DNA from 4 places in the Chromobacterium sp. CCUG 76385 genome. Region 2 is predicted to be linked to each of the others. Evidence: predicted binding sites of a transcription regulator. Region 2 holds the regulator's gene; each other region holds the start of a gene.

Region 1 (4,489 bases), on a different contig from region 2:
CACCGTCAACGACGTGGCGATGTGCGGCGGCACTCCCTTATACCTGACCACCGGATTCATTCTGGAAGAAGGCTTCCCGCTGGCCGATCTGCGCCGCATCGTGCGTTCCATGGCCGCCGCCGCCCGCCAAGCCGGCGTAGCCATCGTCACCGGCGACACCAAAGTCGTGCAACAAGGCAAGGGCGACGGCGTATTCATCTCCACCACCGGCGTCGGCTACGCGCCCGCCGGCGTCGACATTTCGCCGCGCCGCATCCGCCCCGGCGACCAGATCCTGCTGTCCGGCCACCTGGGCGACCACGGCGTGACCATCATGTCGCTGCGAGAAAACCTGGGCTTTGAAACCGCGCTGCGATCCGACAGCGCAGCCCTGCACACCCTGGTGGCCGACATGCTGCGCGCCGCGCCGGACTTGCGCTGCCTGCGCGACCCGACGCGCGGCGGCTTGGCGGCCGTGCTGAACGAATTCGCCCAGCAAGCCGGCTGCGGCATGCGGATCCGCGAGGCCGCGCTGCCGATACGGCAAGAAGTGGCCGCCGCCTGCGAGCTCTTGGGCCTGGACCCGCTGTACGTGGCCAACGAAGGCAAGCTGGTGGCTGTGTGCGCCCCGCAAGACGCGGACGCGCTGCTGGCCGCGATGCGCGCCCACCCGCAAGGACGCGACGCGGCGATCATCGGCGAAGCCATCGCCGACGCCAATCAGTTTGTGCAGATGGAAACCGCCTTCGGCGGCAGGCGGATGGTGGACTGGATCAACGGCGAGCAACTACCGAGGATTTGTTGAGCCGGATGCCACCCGTTCGGATGGTCAATCCAGTAGGGCGGGCAGGCCAAAGGCCTTGCCCGCGCACCACTACCCCCTCATCTCAGCCATCACCCCGTCTCCCGCCCAATCGGCAGGATATCGCCCCTGAGCCACATAGCGATGGAAGGTGGAATACGCCCAATCGCCAACCCTCGCCGCCAAACCGTGCTTCACCGGGTTGAAATGCAAATAATCCAGATGCGCGGAAAAATCCGCCTCATCGCGGATGCGATGCTCCCAGAATCTATGTTGCCACACGGTTCCGTGACGTTTCTCCGCCCGGCGCGCCGAATGCCAATCCGCCCGGAAATAATGCCGGCCCACCGCACGCGTCACCCGGCTTTTGATCGCGCTCCAGCGCGTCGAAAAATCGCCATCACCTGGAGGCAAGGTCCATATCGCATGCAAATGGTCCGGCAGCAAGACCCAGCCATCTATCGCAAACGGACGCTCCCGCCGCACCGCTATCACTGCCACGCGCAAAGCCTGCCTTAGCAAAGGATCAGTCAATATCGGCTGGCGTCGCTCCGTCACCACCGTGAAGAAGTAGCATGCGCCTGCTACATGATCTCTGCGGTAATAGGGCATCGGCGGCCTCCCACAAAGCAATCAGCATGCCTGCCTCGGCGACACATAGGAAACTGGCCTAAATTCATGGCAGGCGCGGGCAAGGCCTTACAGCCTGCCCGCCCTACATAGCTCACCATGGAGTAATTCATGAAATTTCGCGAAATCATCAGCCGGATCACAGGCTTCAGCATTCCGATCTTCGGCATTCAATGGAACCCGCCTGAAGCCGAGTGTGCCGCCGCCAAACGCGTTCTGACTTTCCTCGAAGATAGGAGAGTGCTTTATATTCCATCCGAAATGGAAGTCCCTCACTACTGTGTAGAGTCGATCATCCGCATACGAGAGTTCCTGACTGATGAGCTTGGAAAGCTGCACTCGAACAATGAACTAGCACAAAACCTCCGGGCAATGCGATCCGCATGCCGGAAATTCTTGAATACCGTCCAGGCTGATGATCATATCGTTCAGTTCGGAGCCCACCATGATCACTTTGCAAGCTGGATTTTTAATGGCGCGGTTGGGGAGCTGCGCGGCACATTTGGCATACACATTGCATGCATAGCTGCATCACACGGGCTTGATATTGAAGACGATCTGGCATCCATTCTGCCAATCCCTAGCGATGATGATTAACATCACCGGGTAGGGCGGGCAGGCCAAGGGCCTTGCCCGCGCCATCGCTCCCCCCTTGTTACCTTCGCCCCTCGTCACTTCTGACGACGCTCCTTCCCCGCCGACACCGCATCGACACTGTCACCTCGCCATCCACACCCAACTAAACCACTGAAATTTCAAAGCATCTTGCTAAAAAAACAAGCTGGCACACCTCCTGCGTAAGTGAGGCTATCCCGGGCCCCGCCTGGCTTTACTTGGGGGAATCATGAACCGCTTCGTCATTGCAGAGCCCGAGCTTTGCAATGGATGCAATACCTGCATGGCCGCCTGTTCCGCGCTGCACCGCGCGGCCGGCCTGCAGGCGCATCCGCGGCTGGCCGTCACGCGCACGGCCGCCGTCACCGCGCCGGTGCTGTGCCGCCATTGCGACGACGCGCCTTGCGCGCGCGTCTGTCCGGTGGCGGCGATCTCGCTGTCCGGCCGCACCATCGATCTCAATGAAACGCTGTGCATAGGCTGCAAGCTGTGCGCCATCGCCTGTCCGTTCGGCGCCATCCAACTGGCCGGCACGGCCTGCAGCGGGGTGGCCGCCATCAGCCCGGCCTGGCAGCCGCCGCTGGCGGAAACCGAGCCGGCCGCCGCGCCGCATGACAGCAACGCCATGCTGTCGCCTCTCTTGGCCTGGGAGCCGGGCGTGAAAGCCATCGCCGTCAAGTGCGACCTGTGCCAAGGCCTGGCCGATGGCCCGGAATGCATGCGCGTCTGCCCGACTCAGGCGCTGCGGCTGGAAGACAACGATGCGCTCGCGCGCGCCGCCGACGCCCGCCGCCAGGCGGCGCTGCATGCGCTGGGCGCGGAGCTGGACCTACCGGAGGAAAGACCATGAGCCTGGCTCCCCTGCAATGGCTGTTGCTGGCCGTCTGCCTGTACGGCGCGGGCGCGCTGCTGAGCCTGCTTCTCTCTAAGCTGGAGAATCTCGCCATCGCCGCGTCGTCGCTGTTCGGCATGGCCGGCGCGGCCTGCGGGCTGGCCGCCGCCTGGCCGGCGCTGCAAAACGGTTCGGTGGAGCGCTTTGTATCTGCCGGCCCGTTTGAATTCGCCCATTTCGCGGTACGGCTGGACCCGCTGGCGGCGCTGCTGCTGCTGGCCATTTCAGCGTTGACCATGCTGACCTCGCTGTTCGGCTGGTCTTATGTTCGGGAATACCGCGGCCGCGGCGTCGGCGCGATGGGCTTCTTCGCCAATGCCTTCATCGCCTCGATGACGGCGCTGGTGGCGATGGACAATGCGTTTTACTTCTTGATCCTGTTCGAGGCGATGTCGCTGGCGTCTTACTTCCTGGTGATTTTCGAGCAGGATGAGGAAGCCGTGAACGCGGGCTTTCTGTACTTCCTGATCGCCCACGCCGGATCGGTGCTGATCCTGATCGCCTTTTTCCTCTTGTACGCGCAAAGCGGCAGCCTGGACTTTGACAGCTTCCGCGCCTTGAAGCTGGACGGACCGCTCGCCTCCGTCGTGTTCCTGCTCGCGCTGTTCGGCTTCGGCGCCAAGGCAGGCATGGTGCCGCTGCACGGTTGGCTGCCGCGCGCCCACCCGGCCGCGCCCTCGCACGCTTCGGCCCTGATATCCGGCGTGATGGTGAAGATAGGCGTGTTCGGCATCATCAAGGTGGCCGTGGACATCCTGGGCGCGCACACCGCCTGGTGGGGCCTCTTGGTGCTGGCCATAGGCGGCGTGTCCGCCGTGCTGGGCGTGCTGTACGCGCTGGCCGAGCAAGACCTGAAGCGCCTGCTGGCCTACTCCACCGTGGAGAACGTGGGCATCATCCTCTTGGGCGTGGGTGCCGGCATGCTGGGCCTGGCCGCGCATCAGCCCTTGCTGTCCGCGCTGGGTTTTGTCGCCGCCGGCTACCACCTGCTCAACCACGCCTTGTTCAAAGGCCTGCTGTGCATGGGCGCCGGCGCCATCCTCTACCGCGCCCACAGCAAGGACATGGAGCAACTGGGCGGCTTGGCCGCGCGCATGCCGTGGACGGCGCTGAGCTTTCTGGCCGGCAGCCTGGCCATCTGCGCGCTGCCGCCGTTCAACGGCTTTGTCTCCGAGTGGTTCACCTACCAGGCGCTGTTCGCCGTCAGCCAGGATGCCGGCTTCGCGCTGCGCCTGGCCGGCCCGTTAGCCATGGTGATGCTGGCCTTGACCGGCGCGCTGGCGGCCATGGCCTTCGTCAAGGCTTACAGCATGTGCTTCTCCGGCGCGCCGCGCAGCCTGCATGCGGCGGAGGCGACCGAGGCGCCGTTGCCCATGCGCGCCGCCATGCTGCTGGCCGCGCTGGCCCTGTTGTTGCTGGGCGTGGGCGCGAGCGCGGTGTCGCCGCTGATGGCCAATGTGGCTGCATCTTTGACGCACGCCGCGCCGCAATCTGTGACCGACGGCCTGTCCATCCACCCCGGCCTGCACGCCCAGACCATGGTGTCCATGCCCCTGCTGGCGCTACTGCTG
Region 2 (4,489 bases):
TGCAACGGCAATGTGGTGGTGATCCAGGGCACGCTGCGGCTGAACGCCGACCAACTGACCGTCACCCAGGACAAACAAGGCAACCAGACCATGCACGCCACCGGCCGCATCGTCACCTTCCGCCAGAAAATGGACCGCGACGGCGGCTGGGTCGAGGGCCAAAGCAGCGTGCTCGACTACGACAGCGCCAAACACCTGGTGGTGCTGACTGGCAATGCCCGCGTCAAGCGCAACGGCGACCTGTCCATCGGCAACGTCATCCGCTACAACACGCTGGAAGAAACCTTCGAAGTGGTCGGCGGCGGCGCCTCCGCCTCGGGCAAGGGCCGCTCCGTGGTGATCCTGCAGCCGAAAAAGACGGCCTCGCAGCCGGCGGCCAGCGGAGCCGCCAAGCCATGAAGCACAGCGTTCTCACCGTCTCGAAGCTGAAAAAGCGCTTCAAGAAGCGCACCGTGGTCAAGGATGTCTCGCTGAATATCGAAAGCGGCGAAGTCGTCGGCCTGCTCGGCCCCAACGGCGCCGGCAAGACCACCAGCTTCTACATGATCGTCGGCCTGATCGGCGCCGACGATGGCGACATCCGGCTGGACGAACAATCCATCACCCATTATCCGATACACCAGCGCGCCCAGCTGGGCCTGGGCTATCTGCCGCAGGAGGCGTCCATCTTCCGCCGCATGACAGTGGAGGAGAACATCACCGCCATCCTGGAAATCTCCGGCCTCAAGGGCAAGGAGCTGGAAAAGGAACTGGACCTGCTGCTGGACGACCTGAACATCGGCCATCTGCGCGACAGCAACGCGCTGGCGCTGTCCGGCGGCGAGCGGCGCCGCGTGGAAATCGCCCGCGTGCTGGCCACCCGGCCGCGCTTCATCCTGCTGGACGAACCGTTCGCCGGCGTCGATCCGATCGCGGTAATCGATATTCAGAAAATCATCTCCTTCCTGAAAGAGCGCGGCATCGGCGTGCTGATCACCGACCACAACGTCCGTGAGACGCTGCGCATCTGCGACCGCGCCTACATCATCAGCGACGGCTCGGTGCTGGCCTCCGGCCAGCCGGAGGAGCTGGTCAACAACGACAAGGTGCGCAAGGTTTACCTTGGCGAACACTTCCACCTGTAAACCATGAAGCAGGCACTACAGCTCAAGGTTTCGCAACAGCTGACGCTGACCCCGCAGCTGCAGCAGTCGATCAAACTGCTGCAGCTGTCCACGCTGGACCTGCAGGCCGAGGTGGAGCGCTTTCTGCTGGACAACCCGCTGCTGGAACGCGGCGACGAGCCGCGCGACAGCGACGCGCCCTCGGAGGCGGCGGAAACGCGGGAAACGACGGAGAGCGAAGCGGCAGACAGCCGCGACGACAGCGCGGCCGAGCTGCTGGACTGGGGCGCAGGCAGCCGCCACGGCGGCGACGACGACTACGACCCGATGCTCAATGTCCCCTGCCAGATCAGCCTGCGCGAGCACCTGCTGGCGCAGCTGGGCGAGATCGCCTTGCCGCGCCGCGACGAGGCCATCGTGCGGCTGCTGATCGAGGAGCTGGACGACGACGGCTACCTGCCGCAAAGCCTGGACGAGCTGGCCAGCCATCTGCCGCTGGAGCTGCAGCTGGAAAGCGACGAGCTGGCCGTAGGCCTCGCCCTGCTGCAGCAGTTCGACCCAGCCGGCGTCGGCGCGCGCACGCTGGCGGAATCGCTGCAACTGCAGCTGCAACGGCTGCCCACAACAGAATCAGGCCATGCGCTGGCCCTGGCCATCGTGCGCGAACATCTGGCGCTGCTGGGGGGCCGCGACTACGCCAAACTGAAAAAGCTGCTGACTTGCAACGACGCCGAACTGCGCGCGGCGCAGGCGCTGATCGCCCGCCTCAACCCGCACCCGGCCACCGGCTTCCATCACGGCGATGTCCACTACGTGATCCCCGACATCAGCGTGCGCAAGCTGCGCGGACGCTGGGTGGCGGAGCTGAACCGCTCGGCCGTGCCGCGCTTGCGCGTCAACCAGCTGTACGAGCGCATGCTGGCCGACAGCCGCGGCCAGGGCGGCGAGATGTCCGCCCGGCTGCAGGAGGCCCGCTGGCTGGTCAAGAACATCCAGCAACGGTTTGACACCATCCTGAAAGTGGCGGAAGCTATTGTTGAGCGTCAACAGTTGTTCTTTGAACAAGGCGAAGTGGCGATGCGGCCGCTGATTCTGCGCGATATCGCGGAAGAGCTGGGCCTGCACGAATCCACCGTATCCCGCTCCACCAGCCAGAAATACCTGCTTTGTTCGCGAGGTTTGTTCGAGCTCAAGTATTTCTTCGGCAGTTCGTTGGAGACTGAAAGCGGTGACGAGTGTTCCGCCACCGCCATCAAGGCCCACATTCGCAGCATGATAGAAGGCGAAAACCGGGCGAAGCCGCTGTCGGACAGCGCCCTCGCCGACGCGCTGGCCAAGCAGGGAATACAGGTTGCCAGACGCACCGTAGCCAAGTATCGTGAAGCCATGCAGATTCCGGCGGTGAATCTGCGCAAGGCGCTGTAAGGGCCTGCACAAGAATACAATGCCGCCCGACAACCCGCCCGGGCGGTCAACACCAGAAGGAGCTAGGGTATGAACCTCAAAGTAACTGGCCTGCACCTGGAAGTCACTCCGTCGCTGCGCGAATACATCGAGAACAAACTGGAGCGCATTACCCGCCATGTCGACAACGTGATCGACATCTCCGTGACCCTGTCGGTAGACAAACTGGTTCAAAAGGCTGAAGTCAATGTGCACATGTCCGGCAAGGACATCCACATCGAGGCTACCGAAGCCGACCTCTACGCCGCCATCGACCTGTTGATGGACAAGCTGGACCGCCAAGTGCTGAAGCACAAGGAAAAGCTGACCGAACACCGCGTGCAAAGCTCCGGCGAAGTCCAGCAGCCCTCGCTGTGACGCCTAGTTGAAAAGGACGGGAACCGGGCGGTTCCCGTTTTTCTTTGCGCTTGCCGGTTTTCAGTACTATCAAGGCAACGTAGAATTCCGGGTTTATCAAAGAGCCGCATGCATAATCCAATATGAATCTCATCGGCAAGATACTGACTCCGGACCATGTATTGCTGGATCTGGATGTCTCCAGCAAGAAGCGGGTGTTCGAGCAGGTCGGTCTCCTGGTGGAAAACACGCGCGGCATCGCCCGCAGCGAAATCTTCGACAGCCTGTTCAGCCGCGAGAAGCTCGGCTCCACCGGGCTGGGCCAAGGCGTCGCCATCCCGCACGGCCGCGCGCGCGGCCTGAAGGAAGCCACCGGCGTGTTCATCCGGCTGAAGGCCCCGATCCCGTTCGACGCGCCGGACGGCAAGCCGGTGCAGTGCCTGTTTGTGCTGCTGGTGCCGGAGCATGCCACCGATCTGCATCTGCAGGTGCTGTCGGAATTGGCGCAATTGTTCTCCAGCCGGCAGATGCGCGAGAAAATGCTGAGCATCGGATTGCGCGACGAGCTCTACCAGCAGCTCTGCGATTGGACCCCTAATGCCTAGCATTACCGTACGCCGCCTGTATCAGGAAAATCAGCAGAAGCTGAACCTGACCTGGGTCGCCGGCACCGGCGGCTCCGACAACGTCATCGGCAACGACGACCAGCGCCCCACGCTGGCGCTGGTGGGCCACCTGAACTTCATCCACCCCAACCGCGTCCAGGTATTGGGCCTGGCGGAAGTCGACTACCTGAACAAGTTGGAACAGTCGGCCGCCAAGACCGCGCTGGACCAGCTGTTCCACAAGAGCATGTCGGTGGTGATGGTGGCCAACGGCCAGCCGGTGCCGCGGCTGCTGCGCGACTACTGCCACAGCCACAACGTGCCGCTGATGACCAGCACGCTGGAAAGCCCGTACCTGATGGACGTGCTGCGCATCTATCTGGCGCGCGCGCTGGCGGTGTCCACCGTGCTGCACGGCGTATTCCTCGACGTGTTCGAGATCGGCGTGCTGATCATGGGCGACTCGGCCATGGGCAAAAGCGAATTGGCGCTGGAGCTGATCTCGCGCGGCCACGGCATGGTCGCCGACGACGCGGTGGAGCTGTACCGCATCGGCCCGGACACGCTGGAAGGCCGCTGCCCGCCGCTGCTGCGCGACTTTCTCGAGGTGCGCGGCCTGGGCATCCTGAACATCCGCACCATCTTCGGCGAGACCGCCGTCCGCCCCAAGAAGGTGCTGAAACTGATCATCCATCTGGTGAAGGCCAACGACCAGGCCATGCAGGCGCTGGACCGGCTGAACATCCAGTCCGAGACCCAGGACATCATAGGCGTGACCGTGCGCAAAGTGGTGCTGCCGGTGGCCGCCGGCCGCAACCTGGCGGTGCTGGTGGAAGCCGCCGTGCGCAACTACATCCTGCAGCTGCGCGGCATCGACAGCACCCGCGAGTTCATCGAACGACACACCAATTTCTTGCGAGACCAGGAAAATGCGCCTGATATTGATTAGCGGCCTGTCCGGCTCCGGAAAATCCGTGGCCT
Region 3 (4,489 bases), on a different contig from region 2:
TACCTGCTGAAGAAGGAATACTGGTGCGACGTGCACTGATTTCGCGCTGGGTGCGGTCTGGAAAAGGCGGAATGATTTCCGCCTTTTTTCTTTTTAAATCATGATGTTGTATTGAAGTGCTGGAAATGCGTGTCGTGAAGGTGCTAGAATGGCCTGCTACACCAATTCATTGTTAGTCAAGGATTTTCTCCGCCATGATGACCCTCTACTCCGGAATCACCTGCCCATTCAGTCAGCGCTGCCGTATCGTGCTCTTCGAGAAGGGGATGGATTTCGAAATTATCGATGTGGACATCCATAACAAGCCGGAAGACCTGGCCGTGATGAATCCGTACAACGAAGTGCCGGTGCTGGTGGAGCGCGACCTGATCCTGCACGAGTCCAACATCATCAACGAATACATCGACGAGCGCTTCCCGCATCCGCAGTTGATGCCGGCCGATCCGGTGATGCGTGCACGCGCCCGCCTGTTCCTGCATCGCTTTGAAAATGAGCTGTTTATCCACGTCAAGACGCTGGAAGCCGGCGCTACCGGCAAGGAAGCCACCAAGGCGCGCGAAGCGATCCGCGACGGCCTGACCACCATCGCCCCGATTTTCGCCAAGCAGAAGTTCATGCTCGGCGATGACTTCTCCATGATCGACGTGGCCATCGCGCCGCTGATGTGGCGTTTGGAGCACTACAATATCGATCTGGGCAAGAGCGCAGCGCCTATCCTGAAGTACGCCGAACGCATTTTCCAACGCCAGTCCTTCATCGATTCGCTGACGCCGTCCGAAAAGGCGATGCGCAAGTAAGGAAACGCGATGAGCTCCAGCACCAAGCCCTACATGATTCGCGCGCTGCACCAGTGGTGCTGCGACAACGGGCACACGCCCTATCTGGTGGTATGGGTCAATGACCACACCGATGTGCCGCGTGAATACGTGAAGAACAATGAGATCGTGCTCAATGTCGCCTACAGCGCCACCAAGAATCTGCAGATCGAAAACGACTGGATCTCGTTTTCGGCGCGGTTTGGCGGCATGTCTCGCGACATCTGGGTGCCGGTGGGGAATGTGATGTCCATCTTCGCCCGCGAAACGGGCGAAGGCATGGGCTTCGAGGTGGAGCCGATGCCGGAGGACGCGGCGCTGAAGCCGGCGCCGTCGGTCGATCAGCCGAAGAACGATGGTGACGACCCGGGGCCGAGCCGCCCGAGCGGCGGTCGTCCCAGCCTGCGCATCGTTAAATAATTCAGCATCGCAAACCGGCCTTCTGGCCGGTTTTTTTACCTATGCAGGGCGAAAAAAAACGGGGCCAGAGGCCCCGCCAAGTCCCTTACACAACAAACTTTGCTCTGCCGGCCTTATTCCACGCGCTCGCCGTGCAACACTACATCCAGTCCTTCGCGTTCCTCGTCTTCCGCCACGCGCAGGCCGATCGCCAGATTCACCAGCTTCAGCAGGATGAAGGTGACGATGCCGCAGTAGACGATGGTGACGCCCACCCCCAGCGCCTGGGTGGCCAGGCTGCCGTCGGCGCCGCCGATGTCCTTCACTGCAAAGATGCCGGTCAGCAGCGCGCCCAAAATGCCGCCGACGCCGTGCACGCCGAACGCGTCCAGGGAATCGTCGTAGCCCAGCATGTGCTTCAGACCGGTGGCGCCCCAGAAGCACACCACGCCGGCAGCCAGGCCGATGATCAGCGCACCCTTGACGTCGACGAAGCCCGCAGCCGGCGTGATGGCGACCAGGCCCGCGACGGCGCCGGAGGCGATGCCCAGCACCGACGGCTTCTTCTTGGTGGCCCATTCGGCGAACATCCAGGCCAGGGCGGCCATCGCGGTGGCGACCTGGGTGGTGACCATGGCCATGCCGGCACGGCCGTCGGCGGCGCCTGCGGAGCCGGCGTTGAAGCCGAACCAGCCCACCCACAGCATGGAGGCGCCCACCAGCGTCAGGATCAGGTTATGCGGCGCCATGGCTTCCTTGCCATAGCCGACGCGCTTGCCCAGCACCAGCGCCGTCACCAGGCCGGCCACGCCGGCGTTGATGTGCACCACGGTGCCGCCGGCGAAGTCCAGCACGCCCTTGTCGCCCATCCAGCCGCCCGGCGCCCATACCCAGTGCGCCACCGGTACGTAGACCAGCAGCGACCACAGCGCCATGAAGGCCAGCATGGCCGAGAATTTCATGCGTTCGGCGAAGGCGCCGGTGATCAGCGCCGGGGTGATGATGGCGAAAGTCATCTGGAAGGTCATGAACACCGATTCCGGAATGGTGCCGGCCAGCGGATGCACCGCCAGTTTGCCGGCATCCTTCATGTACACCATGCCGTCCAGCATGAAGCGAGACAGGTCGCCGATATACGGATTGCCGACGGTGAAGGCCAGGCTGTAGCCGACGACGGCCCACAGCACGGTCACCAGGGCGGTGATGGCGAAGCTTTGCATCAGCGTGGCCAGCACGTTTTTCTTGCGCACCATGCCGCCGTAAAACAGCGCCAGGCCGGGAATGGTCATGAACAGCACCAGGGCGGTGGAGGTCAGCATCCAGGCGGTATCGCCGGAGTTGATCACCTTCGCGGCCGCCACCGCGGGTCCGGCCGGCGCGTCGGCCAGGGCGGGCAGGGCAACGGTGGACAGGCCGGCAGCCATTGCAGCGAGTATCTTTTTCATTATGGTTTCCCCAGTTTCGCGGATGCGTCAGACGGCGTCGGCGCCGGTTTCGCCGGTGCGGATGCGGATCACCTGCTCCAGGTCGTAGACAAAGATCTTGCCGTCGCCGATCTTGCCGGTGCGGGCGGATTTCTCGATGGCTTCCACCACCTGGTCTAGCAGGGCGTCGTCGATGGCGATTTCCAGTTTCACCTTGGGCAGGAAATCGACGACGTATTCGGCGCCGCGGTACAGTTCGGTATGGCCTTTCTGGCGGCCGAAACCCTTGACCTCGGATACGGTCACGCCTTGCACGCCGATGGCGGACAGGGCTTCGCGGACTTCGTCAAGCTTGAACGGCTTGATTACTGCAGTGACGAGTTTCATGGCTGCTCCTTCTCGGGCGATTGATAGATCAGGTTCTGCTGACAACGCTAATGCAGGAATCGTGCCAGCCTTAGGCGTGGGCGCTTGCGGCCAGAATGCGTAGCGGCGGGGCCTTAAGCTCGCATTATGGCACTGTATTTGTGCGCTGCAGCGGACCTGCCTGCACCGTTATGGTGCAGCCCATAGCAAAAGGCGTCTGGCGGCTGTGCGCGCCTAGCCGCAAGGGACGTAGATGGGCCGAGCGGACAGGAAAGCGGGAGCGTCGCGGCGCTTTTTGCTACACTCCGCTTGATATCAAGCAACCGCAGGAGCCGCGAGCATGTTTAGCCAGAAACTGTTTGACGAAATCAGCGCCAAGATCAGCGAAACCATCGCCGCCAGCCCGGCCAAGGATTTGGAAAAAAACATCCGCGCCATGATGGCCTCCACTTTTTCCAAAATGGATCTGGTGACACGCGAGGAGTTCGATGTGCAGCAGGCCGTGTTGGCCCGCACCCGCGAGCAACTGGCGGCGCTGGAGTCCCGTCTCGGCCGCCTGGAGAGCCAGGTGTTTCCGGAGGAGTCCGCCGCCAAGGCCGAGGCGCAGTCGGAACTCGGCCACTCCTGAGACGGGCGGCATAGGCGCGGCTGTCATCCGCTGCGGCGATGGCCGGATTGGACGGCGGCTTGCCGGGAGGCTGCCGCATGCGCGCTTCAAACGCGGCGGATGGCCATATCCGCCGCCAAGGGGGAACCTGTACATGACGCTGGCCGTGTTGCATTGCAGGGCCTTGCAGGGCATGCAGGCGCCGGAGGTGGCGGTGGAAGTGCATCTGGCCAACGGTTTGCCTGCGTTCAACATCGTTGGTTTGCCGGAAGCGGAAGTGAAGGAAAGCCGGGAGCGCGTGCGCGCCGCCATCCAGACTTCCGGCTTCGAATTTCCGGCGCGCCGCATCACGGTCAATCTGGCGCCGGCCGACTTGCCCAAGGATTCCGGCCGCTTCGATCTGCCCATCGCCATCGGCATCCTGCAGGCGTCCGGGCAGGTCAAGTGCGACGACATCTCCCGCTACGAGTTTGCCGGCGAGCTGGCGCTGGGCGGCGAGTTGCGACCGGTGCGCGGCGCGCTGGCCATGGCCTGCCAATGTCACGCGGCAGGTCGCGCTTTCGTTTTGCCGGCGGACAGCGCGGCGGAAGCCGCCGTGGCCGAGGGCGCGCGGATTTACGGCGTCGCGTCGCTGTTGCAGGCCTGCGCTTTTCTGAATGGGCTGCAGCCTTTGGAGCCGGTTGTCGCTCCGGCCTTTGGCATGTTGCCGAACTATCCCGATCTGGCCGATGTCAAAGGCCAGTCCGTTGCGCGAGGCGCTTTGGAAATCGCCGCGGCCGGCGGGCACAGCCTGTTGCTGATGGGACCGCCCGGCACCGGCAAGTCCATGCTGGCGTCGCGCCTGCCGGGCCTGTTGCCGCCCTTGTCGGCGGAAGAGG
Region 4 (4,489 bases), on a different contig from region 2:
CTCGGCGGTTTCCTGGGCCTGCCGCGAACGCGTGCAGTTGCGGGAGTGCCCGTTTCCGCTGCGCCGCTTCGACGTGGCCATGGCGTGGCACGAGCGCAGCCACGGCCATCCCGGCTTGCGTTGGTTGCGCGGCGAGCTGGCTGGCCTGATGGGGGCGGAGGTTTAGCCCTTCTTTGCCCGCCGCCTATACAGCGTGGAGCGGCTGATGCCCAGCGCCCGCGCCGCCGCGCTGGCATTGCCGCCGCAGCGGCGCAGCACTTGCTCTAGCGCGCTCTCCGTCACTGCATGGCCCGCGCTGGCCATATCCGCGCGCAGCGCTGCTGGCAGATGCTCCAGGCTTAGCGTCGCGCCATCGTCGGCCAGCGCCAGCAGCGTGGCCAGCAGATTGGACAGCTCGCGCAGATTGCCCGGCCAGCGGTAGCCGTGGATGGCCTGGGCCAGCGTGGGCGACAGCGCGATGCCGCGCCGGGCGGCTCCCATGCCGTCCAGCATGGTCTGAGCGATGGCCGCTACGTCGCCGCGTTCGCGCAGCGGCGGCAGCGTCAACGGATAGTGGCATAGCCGGTAGTAGAGGTCGGCGCGAAAGGCCCCTTCGGCCACCCGCGCGCGCAAGTCGCGGTGGGTGGCGCAGATCAGCCGGATGTCCAGCCGCCGCGCCGGGCCGCCGCCCAACGGCGTCACTTCTCGCTCCTGCAGCACCCTGAGCAGCCGCGCCTGCAGGCTCAGCGGCATGTCGCCTATCTCATCCAGGAACAGCACGCCGCCATCGGCCTCGCGCAGCCTGCCCTTGCTGCCCTGGCGGCTGGCGCCGGTGAAGGCGCCGCTCTGGTAGCCAAACAGCTCGGCCTCGATCAGTCCTTCCGGAATTGCCGCGCAGTTGACCGCGACAAACGGCGCGCCGCGCCGGCTGCCTCCATTGTGCAAGGCGCGCGCCAGCCTGTCCTTGCCGGTGCCGGTCTCGCCTAGGATCAGCACCGGGATGTCGGCTTCCAGCAGTTTCAAGGCGGTGGCGAACAAAGACTCCGCTAGGCCGTCCAGCGCGGGCGCGCTGTGGGCGGGAGCCGCGGCCGGGGATGGCGCTGCCCGGTGGTGGGCGGCGGGCGGACGCAGCCGGGCCGATGCCTGCTGCGCCCCGATCTCCAGCGCGCCCAGCGCCTCGCCGTGGCGGCGCAGCCAATGCTCCAGGCTTTGGCCGAACAGGGCGGCGAAGTGGCGCGGCCGCCAGTCGCCCGGCGCCAGCCCGCATAGCGCCAGCCCGGCGCGGTTGGCGGCCAGCAGCCGGCCGTCTTCGTCGAAGACCAGTTGGCAGGCGGCCGGGCTGTCCAGCAGCCGCGGGTCTCGATGCAGGCTCAATCGCCAGCCGCTGCGCGCCGCCTTGCTCAGCAGCAAGGCCTCGATCTGGCCGCGCGCGGCGCGCAATGCTTGCAGTTGCGGTTCGCTCAGCTTGCGGCTGGCGCCGCTGATGTCGAGCACGCCGAGCGTCTGGCCTTGCGGGCCAAGCAAGGGGCTGGCCGCGCAGCTGAGGGCGCGGTTGCGTTCCAGGTAATGCTCCGCGCCGCGCACCAAGATGCTATCCGCCGCGGCCAGCGCAGTGCCGATGGCGTTGGTGCCGCGCGCCGCCTCGCTCCAGTCCATGCCCGGGGCCAGCGCCAACCGCGCCGCCTTGTCCAGAAAGCCGATATCGCCGCTCTCTTCAAGTATCAGTCCGCGGCTGTCGGCCACCACCAGGGCCAGCTCATGCCCGGCCACCTGTTCATACAGGCCGGCCAGGGCCGGCCGCGCGGCTTCCAGCCAGCCGGCGCTGGCTTCGCGCCGTTGGCGCAATGCGGCATCCTCCAGCCGCTCTTCGCCGCGGACGCCTGTGGGCAGGCCCAGGCTGCGGCAGCGTTGCCAGGACTGGAGGATGGATGGCGGTAAGGCATGGCCGGGCAAGGGCTGGTCGCTGAAGAAGCGGCGGCGGATTTCGTCCAGCGGCAGGCGGGCAGCCTGGGTCATGCGCGTCTCCTGCAGGCTGTGCCGTCGCGGTGCGACAGCTGTGTCAGCCTGCGACAGTTTGGTGGGCGGTTTTGCTGATTATCGGTGCTTTGCCAGGCGTGGCAAGTGGCTGATTGGTAAGAAAATATGCTGCATTGCAATGTGGTTTCGCCGCATGCCGCGCCGCTTGCCGCTTTGCCGGATGCTGCCATGCAGTATGGGTAGAGGCTGGCACGCCGCTTGCGCTGTGGTGTGATCCCCAAGCCAGGGGTTCATTACCACCAAGGAGACTGCGATGGCAAACCTGCAACCCGGCTTTGCGCTGAAATCACGCTATGCCAACTATATCGGCGGGCAGTGGGTGCCGCCGGTGAACGGCCGTTACTTCGAGAACGTCACGCCGATCACCGGCAAGCCGCTGTGCGAAATCCCGCGTTCGGACGAGCAAGATGTGGAGCTGGCGCTGGATGCCGCCCACGCCGCCCGTTTCCAGTGGGGCCATACCCCGGTGACCGAGCGCGCCATCATCCTGAACAAGATCGCCGACCGCATGGAGGCCAATCTGGCCCTGCTGGCCGAGGTGGAGACCTGGGACAACGGCAAGCCGATACGCGAAACCCGCGCCGCCGATATCCCGCTGGCCATCGACCATTTCCGTTACTTCGCCGCCTGCGTGCGCGCGCAGGAAGGCAGCCTGGGCGAGATCGACGCCCATACCGTGTCTTACCACTTCCACGAGCCGCTGGGCGTGGTGGGCCAGATCATTCCGTGGAATTTCCCCATTCTGATGGCGGCATGGAAGCTGGCCCCGGCGCTGGCCGCCGGCAACTGCGTGGTGCTGAAGCCGGCCGAGCAGACGCCGCTGTCCATCCTGGTGCTGATGGAACTGGTGGGCGATCTGCTGCCGCCCGGCGTGCTGAATGTGGTCAACGGCTTCGGCGTCGAGGCCGGCAAGCCGCTGGCCAGCTCCAAGCGCATCGCCAAGATCGCCTTCACCGGCGAGACCGGCACTGGCCGGCTGATCATGCAATACGCCAGCCAGAACCTGATTCCGGTGACGCTGGAGCTGGGCGGCAAGTCGCCGAACATCTTCTTCGACGATGTGGCGGCGCAGGACGACGCCTTCTTCGACAAGGCCATCGAAGGCTTCGTGATGTTCGCGCTGAATCAGGGCGAAGTGTGCACTTGCCCCAGCCGCGCGCTGATTCAGGCATCCATCTACGACCGCTTCATGGAGAAGGCGCTGGCCCGCGTCGCCGCCATCAAGCAGGGCAATCCGCTGGACCCGTCCACCATGATAGGCGCGCAGGCGTCCAGCGAGCAGATGGACAAGATCCAGAGCTACCTCGCCATCGGCCGCGAGGAAGGCGCCCAACTGCTGGCCGGCGGCGCGCGAGCGCAGCTGGACGGCGATCTGGCCGGCGGCTTCTACATCCAGCCGACGGTGTTCCACGGCCATAACAAGATGCGCATCTTCCAGGAGGAAATCTTCGGCCCGGTGGTGTCGGTCACCACCTTCAAAGACCGCGACGAGGCATTGGCCATCGCCAACGACACCCTGTACGGCCTGGGCGCCGGCGTGTGGACGCGCAACATCAACACAGCGTTCTATCTGGGCCGCCACATCGAGGCCGGCCGGGTGTGGACCAACTGCTACCACGCCTATCCCGCGCACGCCGCCTTCGGCGGCTACAAGCAATCCGGCATCGGCCGCGAAACGCACAAGATGATGCTGGAGCATTATCAGCAGACCAAGAGCCTGCTGGTCAGCTATGGCGAGGACAAGCTGGGATTTTTCTGAACCGGGGCCATTGGTTTGTTATGACCCGGTCTTGCTGTTACCGAACCGCCCCCTGGATGGGGCGGCTTTTTTGTTTGTGGCGGCAGGAAGGGTTTGGTATCGGACGTATTTTCATGAGAGGAAATTGAGGGAGGAATATGTCTTTCTCTTAGCGAAAGATTGATTTTGTAATTTATATCATGAAATACATTATTTATTTACGTAAATAAATGCTGCGCATGTGCGAAGGCATGCTGATTGCGTTATAGACACAAATCCAGGAGTCATCACTTCATGGCAGCCTGGGCATAGAAAGGACGAGTCCTGCGGCGGGCAAGGGCTGGCGCTGTATTAGGGATGGGGGGGAAGATGCTGCGTGGTGAGCGGGCTGTGGCAAGACGATGCGATGCGGCAGATGGAGAAATGGGTGGCCAGGCTATGGGGCGCATCCTGAGCCTATGCATAAAAAAACCGGGCCAGCAGGCCCGGTTGTGGGGATGCCGATGGTTGGGACTTATCCGGCCGCCAGCTTGTCCAGTTCGTTCTGCAGTTTGACGCTGATCTGCTCCATCGCCTGCATCTTGCTGATGATGCCGGCCTCGTCGAGTTGGCCACTTTGCGTTGCGGCGGCCACCGCGGCCTCCACTTGTTGCTGCAGATTCTGCAGCGGCGCGCGCAAGGGTTGGACGGCTCCGCTGCCGAACAGGGCCGCGCCATCGCCGTCTATCCACGGCG

The links. Region 2 encodes sigma-54, which starts transcription at its own class of promoters, with help from an activator protein. Its sites were predicted from a motif close to CTGGCACGCTTCATGCTT; they were not measured.
Region 1: a site for sigma-54 is predicted at 2,193-2,210, ahead of QUG01_RS05930 (4Fe-4S dicluster domain-containing protein). Genes of this name have one in related genera too.
Region 3: a site for sigma-54 is predicted at 3,076-3,093, ahead of glnK (P-II family nitrogen regulator). Genes of this name have one in related genera too.
Region 4: a site for sigma-54 is predicted at 2,203-2,220, ahead of adh (aldehyde dehydrogenase). Genes of this name have one in related genera too.

The regions. Positions count from the first base shown of each region.
Region 1 is NZ_JAUCGU010000005.1:136,099-140,587, reverse strand. Features, by position in the region: gene hypE (hydrogenase expression/formation protein HypE) at 1-784, shown strand, start outside; gene QUG01_RS05940 (REP-associated tyrosine transposase) at 854-1,393, opposite strand; gene QUG01_RS05935 (DUF6650 family protein) at 1,523-2,008, shown strand; gene QUG01_RS05930 (4Fe-4S dicluster domain-containing protein) at 2,310-2,876, shown strand; gene hyfB (hydrogenase 4 subunit B) at 2,873-4,489, shown strand, end outside.
Region 2 is NZ_JAUCGU010000002.1:108,655-113,143, reverse strand. Features, by position in the region: gene lptA (lipopolysaccharide transport periplasmic protein LptA) at 1-399, shown strand, start outside; gene lptB (LPS export ABC transporter ATP-binding protein) at 396-1,124, shown strand; gene QUG01_RS02370 (RNA polymerase factor sigma-54) at 1,128-2,528, shown strand; gene hpf (ribosome hibernation-promoting factor, HPF/YfiA family) at 2,598-2,924, shown strand; gene ptsN (PTS IIA-like nitrogen regulatory protein PtsN) at 3,047-3,508, shown strand; gene hprK (HPr(Ser) kinase/phosphatase) at 3,501-4,457, shown strand; gene rapZ (RNase adapter RapZ) at 4,438-4,489, shown strand, end outside.
Region 3 is NZ_JAUCGU010000034.1:24,704-29,192, reverse strand. Features, by position in the region: gene QUG01_RS17180 (cytochrome c1) at 1-39, shown strand, start outside; gene QUG01_RS17175 (glutathione S-transferase N-terminal domain-containing protein) at 195-797, shown strand; gene QUG01_RS17170 (ClpXP protease specificity-enhancing factor) at 807-1,235, shown strand; gene QUG01_RS17165 (ammonium transporter) at 1,349-2,659, opposite strand; gene glnK (P-II family nitrogen regulator) at 2,687-3,025, opposite strand; gene QUG01_RS17155 (accessory factor UbiK family protein) at 3,345-3,632, shown strand; gene QUG01_RS17150 (YifB family Mg chelatase-like AAA ATPase) at 3,766-4,489, shown strand, end outside.
Region 4 is NZ_JAUCGU010000027.1:37,563-42,051, forward strand. Features, by position in the region: gene QUG01_RS15715 (type 2 periplasmic-binding domain-containing protein) at 32-166, shown strand; gene QUG01_RS15720 (sigma-54-dependent Fis family transcriptional regulator) at 163-1,995, opposite strand; gene adh (aldehyde dehydrogenase) at 2,270-3,775, shown strand; gene QUG01_RS15730 (methyl-accepting chemotaxis protein) at 4,269-4,489, opposite strand, start outside.